DNA from 3 places in the Labrys okinawensis genome. Region 3 is predicted to be linked to each of the others. Evidence: predicted binding sites of a transcription regulator. Region 3 holds the regulator's gene; each other region holds the start of a gene.
What was found. Region 3 encodes PhoB, which activates phosphate uptake and scavenging genes when phosphate is short. Its sites were predicted from a motif close to TGTCATNNANCTGTCAT; they were not measured.
Positions count from the first base shown of each region.

Region 1: the regulator PhoB is predicted to act here: its motif matches at 1,495-1,511, upstream of ACMDCR_RS20320 (esterase-like activity of phytase family protein).
Region 2: the regulator PhoB is predicted to act here: its motif matches at 1,976-1,992, upstream of ACMDCR_RS20060 (alkaline phosphatase D family protein).

Region 1 is NZ_CP178864.1:4,336,159-4,340,328, forward strand. Features, by position in the region: gene ACMDCR_RS20310 (amino acid ABC transporter permease) at 1-646, shown strand, start outside; gene ACMDCR_RS20315 (amino acid ABC transporter ATP-binding protein) at 643-1,452, shown strand; gene ACMDCR_RS20320 (esterase-like activity of phytase family protein) at 1,559-3,103, shown strand; gene thiL (thiamine-phosphate kinase) at 3,147-4,133, opposite strand.
Region 2 is NZ_CP178864.1:4,284,325-4,288,494, reverse strand. Features, by position in the region: gene ACMDCR_RS20065 (hypothetical protein) at 1-176, shown strand, start outside; gene ACMDCR_RS20060 (alkaline phosphatase D family protein) at 362-1,942, opposite strand; gene ACMDCR_RS20055 (hypothetical protein) at 2,205-3,644, shown strand; gene ACMDCR_RS20050 (oxidoreductase) at 3,674-4,170, opposite strand, start outside.
Region 3 is NZ_CP178864.1:1,378,687-1,382,856, reverse strand. Features, by position in the region: gene pstA (phosphate ABC transporter permease PstA) at 1-656, shown strand, start outside; gene pstB (phosphate ABC transporter ATP-binding protein PstB) at 665-1,477, shown strand; gene phoU (phosphate signaling complex protein PhoU) at 1,539-2,258, shown strand; gene phoB (phosphate regulon transcriptional regulator PhoB) at 2,274-2,975, shown strand; gene ACMDCR_RS06615 (RNA polymerase sigma factor) at 3,046-4,170, opposite strand, start outside.

The sequences.
Region 1 (4,170 bases), 3.0 Mb from region 3:
CCTCTTCGTCGCACTCGGTCGGCTGTCGCGGCTGCGGGTTCTGCAGTGGCTCGCGGGTTTCTATGTCTGGGTGATGCGCGGGACGCCGCTGCTTGTGCAGATCGTATTCATCTATACGGCGCTGGCGGCCGCCAACGTCATACACTTCCATGACATCGATCTTGGCTTCCTGGTCCTGCCCGGCAATGTGCAGGCCGGCATCATTGCGCTCAGCCTCAACGAGGCGGCCTATATGTGTGAGATCATTCGTGCCGGCATCAACTCGATCGACCGGGGCCAGACGGAAGCGGCCAAATCGCTCGGCATGACGCCGGGGCTGCTGCTTCGCCGCATCATCCTGCCCCAGGCGGCGCGCGTCATCATTCCGCCACTCGGCAACAACTTCAACTCGATGCTGAAGAGCACCACCCTGCTCAGCGTCATCGGCGTGCCGGAACTCCTGCTGGCGACGCAGATGGTGACTTCGGCGACCTTCCGCGTGTTCGAGCTCTATTCCGTGGTGGCGCTTTATTATCTGTCGCTGACGACGTTGTGGGGCTTCCTGCAGCACCTCATCGAGGAGCGCTACAGCACGCCCTTCACCGAGACGCGCAGCAAGCTGGTGCGGCGTTCGCTCCTGGCGGGAAGGTTCGGAGGCATGCCATGAACCAGGGCAATTCGCAATGGGTGGTCGAGGCCGAGGAGGTCGAGAAATGGTTCGGCCCGGCTCAGGTGCTCAAAGGTGTTTCGCTCACCGTGAAGCGCGGCGAGGTCGTGGTCATCGTCGGCGCCTCGGGCTCGGGCAAGACGACATTCGTGCGCTGCATCAACCATCTGGAGAAGATCCAGAAGGGCCGGATCATGGTCAACGGCCACCTCATCGGCTATCGCGAGGCGCGAGGGAGGCTCATCGAGGACAGCGAGCGCAACATCGCCCGCCAGCGCCGTGAGATTGGCATGGTGTTCCAGCGCTTCAACCTCTTCCCGCATCTGACAGCGCTCGGCAACATCACCGAGGCGCCGGTCCAGGTGCTGGGGGTCGACAAGGCGACGGCTCAGGCCGAAGCGATGGCCCTGCTGACCCGGGTCGGCCTCGGCGACAAGGCGGCCGCCTACCCGGCCCAGCTCTCGGGCGGGCAGCAGCAGCGCGTCGCTATCGCGCGGGCGCTGGCGATGAAGCCGACGCTCATGCTGTTCGACGAGCCGACCAGCGCGCTCGACCCGGAGATGGTGGGCGAGGTCCTCGAGGTCATGAAGGAACTCGCCCGCCACGGCATGACTATGATCGTCGTCACCCATGAGATGGGCTTTGCCCGCGAGGTTGCCGACCGGGTGGTGATGATGGACGCAGGCAAGGTCGTGGAGGAAGCGCCGCCGGAGGTCTTCTTCACCGCCCCAAAGTCGGACCGCACGAGGGCCTTCCTGGCCCGCGTGGCGGGAGCGCTGGGGGAAGAGGCAAGACCAGCAATCTGAACGTATTGTGGTGACGGGCAACCCCCCCGTACACGCAAGGATTGTCATGTCCCTGTCACGGCGACTTGCCAAGGAAGCCAGATGCGAGCCGCCCAGCGAGGAAACCATGCGCCTACTCAGAATTGCCCTTCTCGTCGCCGCTGCGACCCTGCCCATCGCTGCGCAGGCTGAGCCGCTGGCCTATAAGGCGCCCTTCGTCTCGACGAATGCCGGCGATGACAAGATCGATTTCGCCGGCGGCACCTTCATCAATCACGGACTGGTGGGCATCGGCCGCCTGAGTGCCGACCTAAAGGATGCCAGAAGTGATTCGCTCGGCTCCTTCTCCTCGATGGCGATCGACCCCAGGAGCTGGACCAAGACCGCCACCGGTTATGGCGGACGTCTCTACTCCCTGCCCGATCGCGGCTACAACGATCCCGACAAGAACCTGTTCTTCGATTATCAGGGCCGCGTCCTGGCCTTCGACCTCAGCTTCACACCCTATTCCGGCCCGGATCTGCCGCCCGCGACATCTTCGCAGTCGCAGATCGTCCTGAAGCCGCTCGACGACAAGGCGGTGTTCCTCACCGGTCTCGACGGCAAGCCCACCACCGGCGCCGATCCGGGCTCGAACACCGTGGTGATGGATGGCTACACGCTGCCTATCCCAGCCGCCGGTTCTCTCGGCGCAGGCTCGCTCTCCTTCGATGCGGAGGCGCTGACCTATCGCGCCGATGGCAGCTTCTATGTCGGCGATGAATATGCCGCCGCCCTCTATCTCTTCGGTCCCGACGGCAAGCTCAAGGGCCTGATCCCGCCAGGCCCTGCGCTCGTGCCGATGAAGGGCGGCAAGATCAATTACACCTCGCTCGATGCACCCGATACCGGTCGCCGCAACAATCAGGGCCTGGAAGCGGCCTCGATCACGCCGGACGGCAAGACGCTGCTGGCCGTGCTGCAAAGCGCCACGCTGCAGGATAGCGGCGCCAAGGGCCAGCAGAACCGCGCCGTCACCCGCATCTACGTCTACGACATCTCCGCCGATCCGCTGCCCAAGACGCCGAAGGCCGTCTACACCGTCGAATTGCCCGTCTACTCCAAGAAGGGCGACGGCAAGATTGATTCAACTGCTGCCCAGAGCGAGATGGTCGCTCTCGACGATCACCGCTTCCTGCTGCTCGCTCGCGACAGTACCGGCCACGGCTGCAGCTGCAAGGCCCCCGAAATGGTCAAGGCCGTGCTGGTCGTCGACACCACCGGCGCCACCAATCTCGCAGGCACGGAATACGAGACCGGCGTGAAGCCGATCGCGCCGGAGAAAGACGGCAAGGACGTGCTCGATGCCTCGATCACGCCGGCCAAGTCTCAGGTGCTGGTCAACATGCTGAACACCACCCAGCTCGGGAAGTTCGGCATGAACATCGACAATCCCAAGGCCAACGACCTGACGCTTGGAGAGAAGTGGGAAGCAATGACGCTGGTGCCGGCTCTCGACCCGGCGGCGCCGAACGACGCCTTCCTGTTCATCGGCAACGACAACGACTTCCTGACCACCAAGGGTATGATGAAGGGCTCGGCCTATGATGCCGGCCTGACCAACGACACCATGGTGCTGGCCTATCGGCTGACCTTGCCGGAGGATCTCGCGAAGGCACTGGCTACGAAGTGATCGCAATCGGGGGGCGGGTCTGAAGACCCGCCCCATGACCCAATCAAAAATGGCTGAAGCTGCCGCGCTCGAAGCTCTTTTCGCGGCCATCCGCGCCCAGGAAACGCGGCGGGTGGTCGCCAGACGTCACCGTGCCGATCCGCGTCACCGTCGTCCCGAAGGCTCGCGCCATGCCCTCGAAGCTGCTCCGCTCGGCAAGAGGCACGGCGCAGAGAATCTCGTAGTCGTCGCCGCCAGTGAGGGCCCTGTCGAAATGCACCGGATCGAGGGCACAGGCGTGTCTCGCGGCATTGGATAGCGGCACGGCCTGGAGCTCGACATCGGCCGAGGCCCCTGAAACGCCCAACAGCTTGGTGAGATCGCCCACGAAGCCGTCCGAGATATCCATTGAGGCGGAGGCATACGCGAGCACGGCCGACGCGAGCCCGACTCGAGGTTGGGGAAGAAGGTAGCGCCCGGTGAGATAGTCGCGATCTTCTACTTCCAGATCGGTGAGCCCCCCCTGCCCGGTCCGTGTCAGCAGCCCAAGGGCGCCGTCTCCGATCGTGCCGGAGATATAGAGGCTATCGCCCGGCTGCGCACCGCCGCGGCGGGGGATGCGGTCAGTCGGCGTCAAGCCGAAGGCGTTGACTGCGATGGTCAGCGGTCCCGGCGTCTTCACCGTATCGCCGCCGAGCAGGGCAAAGCCGAATTCAGCGCCATCTTGCCTGAGCCCCTCGGCGAAGCGCGCAAGCCACTCCTCGCGCCAGCCCTCCGGCAAGGCGAGGCAGAGCGTATAGGCGTGCGGCCTGGCTCCCTTTGCCGCGAGATCGGAAAGGTTCACGCGCAGGGACTTGCGGGCAATGAGATCGGGCGGATCATCGGGGAGGAAATGCACCCCCGCGACAAGTGCATCGGTGGTGACCACGAGGTGCTGGCCCTCGGGCACGCTGAGCGTGGCGGCATCATCAGTGAGACCGCATGCGCCACTGTCGGCCGCGAGTGGCGCGAAGTAGCGGCTGATCAACTGGTCTTCGGTGAGGCTGGCCATGGATGCCCCTGGGATCGCAGGCATCCTGCCTGCATCT
Region 2 (4,170 bases), 2.9 Mb from region 3:
TTAAGTCCGACGATGTCGCCGGCTATGCGCTCATCCTGGCTTTTCTCAAGGGGCTGGCCAGGGGTACGCCGGACGGGCGCCTCGCCTGGGATGTCGCGCTCGATCTCGCCGCCAGGAAGATCACGGTGAACGGTCAGGCCTTCGAGCTGCCCGAGAAAGGAAAAGGCGAGGAGTAGGGAGTGGAGGTTGAAGCCTGGGGTATGCTGATTTTCGGAGGTGAAAGCGCGCCAAACACGGAGTGTCGATCACCGATCGACAACTTCCATTTTCGCAAACACACGGTTTCCAAGAGTGTCGATCGGTGATCGACACTCCAAATTTGCCTCGCCCCGTGGCCAGGGCGAGGCATACTTGCAAAACCTCAGCCCAGTTTCGGTTCGAGAGCGACGGACCATAGCGCCGTGTCGGCGACGTCGCGCAGGGTGACCGTCATCACGCGGGTGTCGGCGGCGATGGCGACGTGGCCGAAGAACTGCAGGCCGGCGGCCGGGGAGAGGTTGGCCTGGCCGGCGTCCGGCGCCTTCACATATTTCAGCTCCGGGCCGAAGGTCATGTCGAGGTCGTTCGGCCCGAAGGTGCCGGCGTTGAGCGGGCCGGAGACGAATTCCCAGAACGGATCGAAGTCCTGGAACGCCGCCTTGTCGGGATTGTAGTAATGAGCCGCGGTGTAGTGGACATCGGCAGTCAGCCACACGGTGTTCTTCACGCCCGCGGCCTTGATGAAGCGCAGCAGGTCGGCGAATTCCAGTTCGCGGCCGAGGGGCTTGCCGCCGTTGTTGTTCGAGACGGCCTCGAACCCCTTCTTGTTGTCGGCATCGTTCCACACCACCAGCGAGAGCGGCATGTCGGCGGCGATCACCTTCCAGGTGGCCCGGGAGTTGGCAAGCTCGCGCTTGAGCCAGGCGAGCTGCTCGGCGCCAAGGAAGGCCGCTTCCCCTCCTTCGGTGGTCTGCAGATTGTCGCTGTTCGGGCCGCGATAGGTGCGCATGTCGAGCATGAACACATCGAGCAGCGGCCCATAGGCGATCTTGCGATAGACACGGCGGGGCTCGGCCATGGTGGTGGCGACAGGCATATATTCGTGGAAGGCCTGGGCGGCACGGGAGGCGATCAGCTCGATCGACTTCTCCTTGTAGCGGTCGTCATGCGAGAGGTCCTTGGAGGGCGACCAGTTGTTCATGACCTCATGGTCGTCCCACTGGGTGAAGACAGGGACCTGCCTGTAGAGCGACTGGAAGTTCGTATCCATGAGGTTGTATTTGTACTGGCCGCGGAATTCGTCGAGCGTTTCGGCGACCTTCGACTTCTCGGGCGTAACGATGTTCTTCCACATCGTGCCGTCCGGCAGCTTCACCTCGGACTTGAGCGGGCCGTCGGCATAGATGTTGTCGCCCGAATGGATGAAGAAGTCCGGATCATGCTTGAGGATGGAGGCATAGATCTTCATGCCGCCGGCATCGGCATTGATGCCCCAGCCCTGGCCGACCGTGTCGCCCGACCACACGAAGGAGACGTCGCGCAGGCCCGCTGGCGCCGAGCGGAGATGGCCGGCTACGAGCTCGCTCTCTACATTGACGTCGGCAAGGTTCTGGAAGCGGACGCGGTAGAAGATCTCCTGATCGAACGGCAAGCCCTCGGCGAGGATCTTGGCGGTATAGTCGGTCTCCGGCGTGGCGGCGACGGCCGGCAGGCGGTTCACACTCTTGAAGCTCTCGGTGGTCGACCATTCGAAGATGGCATTGGACGCGCGGTCGGTGCGTGACCAGAACACCGCGCGGCCGGCATAGACGTCGCCCGACTGCAAACCGCTTGTGACCACGGGGCGGTCAGCGGCGCGGGAGAGGCCCGGCATGGCGAAGCTGCCGGCGGCGCCCAGAAGACCGGTGGTGGCGCTGCTGGTCAGGAACCGGCGGCGGGACAGGGGTTTGTCAAAGATGCGCATGGTAACTCTCCCGATTCAAAGCGGGCGGAGTTTTGGACAGCCAGATGACAGCGGCATGTCTCCTTTTTGGAGCTTTTGTAAATTGTCCTCCGTGAAATTTACCAACCAGTGACGGTGGCGGTAGCGGGCTCCTGTTGCATAAAAATTTCACACACCAGCCGCGGAACGCTGTGGCATAGAAGAGCGGGGATCTTCACGCAGCGGATCAACTTGTATGACTTTATCGGATACTGACGACCGTCACCAGGTCGGCACGCGCGGAGTGATGCTGGCGACGGTCCTGGCGGGCTTCTTCCTGACTGCACCGGCTCATGCCGCCCCCGCGACGCCGGAAGGCGCGAAGGCCATCGCCGACAGTTTCGCGCATTATTACGGTCGGAAGCTGATCGACAAAGGCATTGCAACCGTTACGCCCAACGGCGACCATTACGACGTGACGTTCGCCATCGACAACGCCAAGTTGGGCCTGCCAGCCGACGGTCCGCAGTTCCAGTTCGCTCCTTTCACGATGCAGATGACGCAGAAGGGCGATGGCACTTACGCCTACACCGCAGACCAGTCGATCGACCTGACCTTCAAAGCGGCCAAGACGAAGGAGCCGCTCGAGTTCGCCGAGCATCTCAAGAGTTGCAGCGGCAACGGCGTGCTCGACCTCAAGCGCATGGTTTTCCTCACCCAGGCCATGACCTGTGAAAGTACAGTCCTCACCGTGCGTTCACCCGTCGAGGACATCGATGCCTCGATGGGCAAGCTCACGATTCAAGGGCACGCCAAACCTGGGGCCAGCGACGGGATCGACATCGGCGTCACAGGCGATCTGCAGGACTTCGTCGAAACCGTCACTGTGAAGGACCCGCGCAATCCTTCGCCACCGGTCGCCATCCGGGCCGACCGGGTGCATCAGGAAGCGACCGCCGCAGGCATTCGCAACACCCAACTTCTCGAGGCGCTGGCGTTCTTCGTTGATCATGACTTCACTGTCGATCAAAACGACCAGGCTGCAGCGCAGGCCAAGCTCAAGGCAATGCTCCCGCTCTGGCAAGATCTAAAGGGCGACATACGCTACGACAATGCCAGCGTCGGCACGCCCAAGGGTATCGTCAAGATCGCCTCGGTGGACAGTCAGGTCATCACGACCGGTGCGGTCAAAGATACGAATATCAACCAAAAAATCAGTTTCTCGGGCCTGGAATTGCCCGATGGAATGGTTCCGGACTGGGCTGGGCCACTGGTGCCCAGGAGCGCGACGCTCAACTTCAGGCTGACCGGGCTCGATCTCGACTTGGTGGCGAACAAACTGATCGAGGTCGTCGGTGCGTCTAAGGCGATGGAACAGCATGAGGCCATCAGGTCAGCCATTTTGGCTATTCTTTTTGGGTCTCAGGCGCATCTGTCCTTCGAACAAAGCCTCACCGCGCCCGCCTTCGATGTGAAGGGACAGGGTGAGTCCACTGTGTCACCGACCCAGCGGGGCAAGGCGACCGTCTCCGCCTCCAGTCTGGACGCTGTGATGGATGCCTTCACCAAGGGCGCCGCCAGCACGCCGAATGCCCAGCAGGGTGTGATGGGCGTGGCCTTCCTGAAGGGGCTTGCCAAGACCGGCCCGGATGGACGCCTCACCTGGGATATCGACTTCGACAGCGCGGCGAAGACGGTCACGGTGAACGGCCAGACCTTCGGACCGGGGGCCCGGAAGCCGTAAGCCTGGCGATATATGGCGGCGTGAAACGATCACGCCTCGATCCGCGTATCCAGGCCCACCTTTTCCCACGCGGCGAGATCGGCCAGCAGGGCTTCCGCATGGTCGCGCACGGCGGTAACGGCGTCCTCGCCGAGTTGGAGGCGCAGCGGCGTCTTCTCCGCCCTCAGGGCCACGTCGATGGCGGCTGCGGCTTTCAAGGGATCGCCGGGCTGGGTCTCGTGCATGCCGGTAGTAAACTCGCGCACGGACTTCAGGCCTTCTTCATAGGGCGCGAGCACCGGCATATGGCGCAGCGCGTTGCCGGCAAAGCCCGTGCGGAAGGCACCGGGCTCGACGATCATCACCTTGACGCCGAAGGGCGCCATCTCCAGCGCCATGGCCTCGGACAGGCCCTCCAGCGCGAATTTGCTGGCGGAATAGGCACCGTAGCCGCCATAGGAGAGCTGGCCGCCGAGGCTGGAGATATTGACGATGGCGCCGCTTCCCTGCCGCCGCAGCAGGGGCAGGGCAGCCTGCGTCACCGCGA
Region 3 (4,170 bases):
GCGGCCTCCTCAACGCCATCGTGGGCAGCCTGATCATGGTCTTCATCGCCCTCCTGATCGGCGCCCCGCTCGGCATCATGGCCGGCACCTTCCTCGCCGAGGCAGGCCGCGGCAGCAAGTTCGCCGAGGCCGTGCGCTTCATCAACGACATCCTCCTGTCGGCGCCATCCATCCTGCTTGGCGTGTTCGTCTACCTGATGATCGTGGTGCCGATGGGCGGGTCCTCGGGCTGGGCGGGCATCATTGCGCTCGCCATCATCATCATGCCGGTGGTGGTGCGCACCACCGAGGACATGCTGACCCTGGTGCCTATCAGCCTGCGCGAGGCGGCGTTCGCCCTGGGATCGCCGATGTGGAAGGTGATCATGGCGGTCACCTGGCGCTCGGCCCGCACCGGGATCATCACCGGCATCCTGCTGGCGCTGGCCCGCGCCGCCGGTGAAACCGCGCCACTGCTCTTCACCGCTTTCGGCAACTCGAACTGGACGCTGGATCTCGGCGGCGCCTTCCCCAGCCTGCCGCTGGCGATCAACCTCTTCGCCCAGAGCCCCGATCCCAACCAGGTCTCGATCGCCTGGGCCGGCGCCCTCCTCATCACCATCGGCGTGCTGGCCCTGAACATCATCACCCGCGTCGTGCTCGCTCCCAAGAAATGAGTGCTCCCATGTCCTCACCCAACGCCTCGATCGCGGTTTCCGACCGCCCGGTTGCCGATCCCAACGCTCCCGTCAAGCTGAAGGTCGAAAACCTCGACTTCTATTACGGCGAGAAGCATGCGCTGAAGAAGATCAACATGAGCGTGGCCGAGCGTCAGGTCACCGCGATGATCGGCCCCTCGGGCTGCGGCAAGTCCACGCTGCTGCGTGTGCTAAACCGCATGTATGATCTATATCCCGGCCAGCGCGCCGAGGGAAAGGTCATGCTCGACGGCCAGAATGTCATCGGCAAGGAGATCGATCCGGCGGTGCTGCGCGCCCGCGTCGGCATGGTGTTCCAAAAGCCGACGCCCTTCCCGATGTCGATCTATGATAATATCTCCTTCGGCGTCCGGCTGCATGAGAACATTTCCAAGGCCGAGATGGACCAGCGCGTCGAATGGTGCCTGACCAAGGCAGCCTTGTGGAACGAAGTGAAGGACCGCCTCAACGCCTCGGCGCTCGGCATGTCCGGCGGGCAGCAGCAGCGCCTGTGCATCGCCCGCACCATCGCGGTGAAGCCGGAAGTAGTGCTTCTCGACGAACCGACCTCGGCACTCGACCCGATCTCGACCGCCAAGATCGAGGAACTGATCGACGAATTGAAGCGCGACTTCACCATCGTGATCGTGACCCACAACATGCAGCAGGCGGCGCGCAGCGCCGACACCACCGCTTTCTTCTATCTCGGAGACCTCATCGAGATCGGGGCGACGAACAAGATTTTCACCAACCCGAATGACAGCCGCACGCAGGATTACATCACCGGCCGTTTCGGCTGATCCCCGGGCAGGCATTCAAGCCGGCACATAGACGGCGGCGACAAGGAATTTGGAGAACGGCATGTCCGATCACATCGTTACGTCCTTCGATCAGGAATTGCGCGAGTTGCGCAACATGATCGCAGAAATGGGTGGCCTTGCCGAAAAGAGCGTGGCCGACAGTGTGGAAGCTCTGCTCAAGCGCGACAGCCAGCGCGCGAAGGCGGTGATCGATCTCGACGCCTCGATCGACAAGTTGCAGCGCCAGGTCGAGGAACGCGCCATCCTGATCATCGCCAAGCGCCAGCCGCTGGCGCTGGACCTGCGCGAGATCGTCTCGGCCCTGCGGGTCGCCAACGACCTCGAGCGCATCGGCGATCTCGGCAAGAACGTCGCCAAACGCGTCGTGGCCATCCAGGGCCATATGCAGCCCAACCAGCTCTTCGGCGGCTTCGACCACATGGCCGACCTCGTACTCGAGCAGCTCAAGCAGGTTCTGGACTCCTTCGCCCAGCGCAATGTCGAGGAAGCACTCTCGGTCTGGCGTTCGGATGGCGAGATCGACGCCATGTACACCTCGCTCTTCCGCGAACTCCTGACCTATATGATGGAAGATCCGCGCAATATCGGCTTCTGCACACATCTGCTGTTCTGCGCCAAGAACATCGAGCGCATCGGCGACCATGCCACCAACATCGCCGAGACCGTGCATTATCTGGTGACCGGCGAATCCCCTGCCGGCGAACGTCCGAAGGCGGATACGAGTACGTCTCTCGTCGACCTTCCAGTGCCGGCTAAGTAACAAGGGGAACCGGCTATGCCTCCCAAGGTTCTGATAGTCGAGGACGAAGAAGCCCTCACCCTTCTGCTGCGCTACAATCTCGAGGCCGAGGGCTATGAGGTGGACAGCGTGGCACGGGGCGACGATGCCGAGATCCGGTTGCGCGAGAGCGTCCCCGATCTCGTGCTGTTGGACTGGATGCTGCCCGGCCTGTCGGGCATCGAATTGTGCCGGCGCATCCGTATGCGGCCAGAGACGGAGCGCTTGCCGGTGATCATGCTCACCGCCCGTGGCGAGGAGGCCGAGCGTGTCCGCGGCCTTGCCACCGGCGCGGACGACTATGTCGTCAAGCCGTTTTCCGTGCCGGAACTTTCGGCCCGCGTGCGGGCCCTCCTGCGCCGCGCCAAGCCCGATCATGTCGCCTCCCTGCTCAAGGCCGGCGACATCTCGCTCGACCGCGAGACCAAGCGCGTCCATCGCGGCAATCGCGAGATCCGCCTGGGGCCGACGGAATTCCGCTTGCTGGAATTCCTGATGCAGGCACCAGGCCGCGTCTTCGCCCGCGAACAGCTGCTCGACAGCGTCTGGGGCCGCGACGTCTATATCGACGAGCGCACCGTTGACGTGCATGTCGGCCGCCTGCGCAAGGCCATGAACCGCACGCGCGAGATCGATCCGATCCGCACGGTACGCGGCGCCGGCTATTCCTTCGACGAAACCTTCTCGAAGCAGGGCTGATTGAGAGCGCGGATATCACAGCGACATACTTGCATGTCGCGATGTCCGCGCCCCTGAAAGGCACTTGCAACTAAACCTGCCCCATCTTCCCTTGCAGGTAGCGACGGATGGCAGGATCGCTTTCCAGCCCGATCGCACGCATGTAGGCGTCCCTCGCCTCGTCGAACCGTTTCGCTCGTGCCAGCAGGTCCGCCCGCGCCGCCCAATAGGGCTGGTACTCTGCAAGGCGAGCGTCCTCCAGCAATGCGTCGAACGCCGCCAGTGCGGCCTCCGTGCCCTCGATATGGGCTAGCGCCACGGCACGATTGATGGCGGCGACCGGGGATTGGGTCAGCAGGACGAGCGCGTCGTAGAGCTGCACGATCGCCGCCCAGTCCACCGCCAGGCCCCTGCGCCGGATCGCATGGGCCGACTGCAGCGCTGCCTCCAGCTGATAACGGCCGATCTGCCCTCTCTTTACCGCGCGGGCAAGCAGGGCCTCGGCCTCCTCGATCATCTCCTCGTCCCAGAGCAGGGTATCCTGTTGAGCAAGGGGCACGAAGTCGCCCTCCGGACTGCGGCGGGCGGCGCGGCGCGCCTCGGCATGCAGCATCAGGGCGAGCAGGCCAAGCACTTCGGGCTCGTCCGGCATCAGCGAGGCGATCAGGCGGCCGAGCCAGATGCCTTCAGCAGCAAGGTTGCGCCGACGTGGCCGCGAGCCCTCCGGATCGGCCCAGCCTTCGGCGAAGACGGCGTAGACCGCCTCCAGCACGGTATCGAGGCGCTCCGGCAGTTCTTCGCGCTCGGGCACGCGAAAGGGAATGCCGGCCTGCCTGATCTTGGTCTTGGCCCTGACCAGCCGCTGACTCATGGCAGCCGGCGAGATCAGGAAGGCGCTGGCGATCGCGGCGGCATCGAAGCCGAGCACCGTTTGCAGGATCAATGGCGCGCGCACGGTGGCATCGAGCGCCGGATGGGCGCAGGCGAACATCAGGCGCAGGCGCTCGTCAGGAATGACATGATCCTGCTCCCTGATCATCGCAAGTTCCTCGATCTGCCTGGTGACGTCGTCAGCCTTCTCCAGGCGGAGCCTGGTCTTGCGGGCGTTGTCTATCTGGCGCCGGCGGGCCGATGTCAGCAGCCAGGCTTCGGGATTGTCGGGGATGCCGCTCGCGGGCCAGTGCTCCAGCGCCGCCGCGAAGGCATCGGCGAGCGC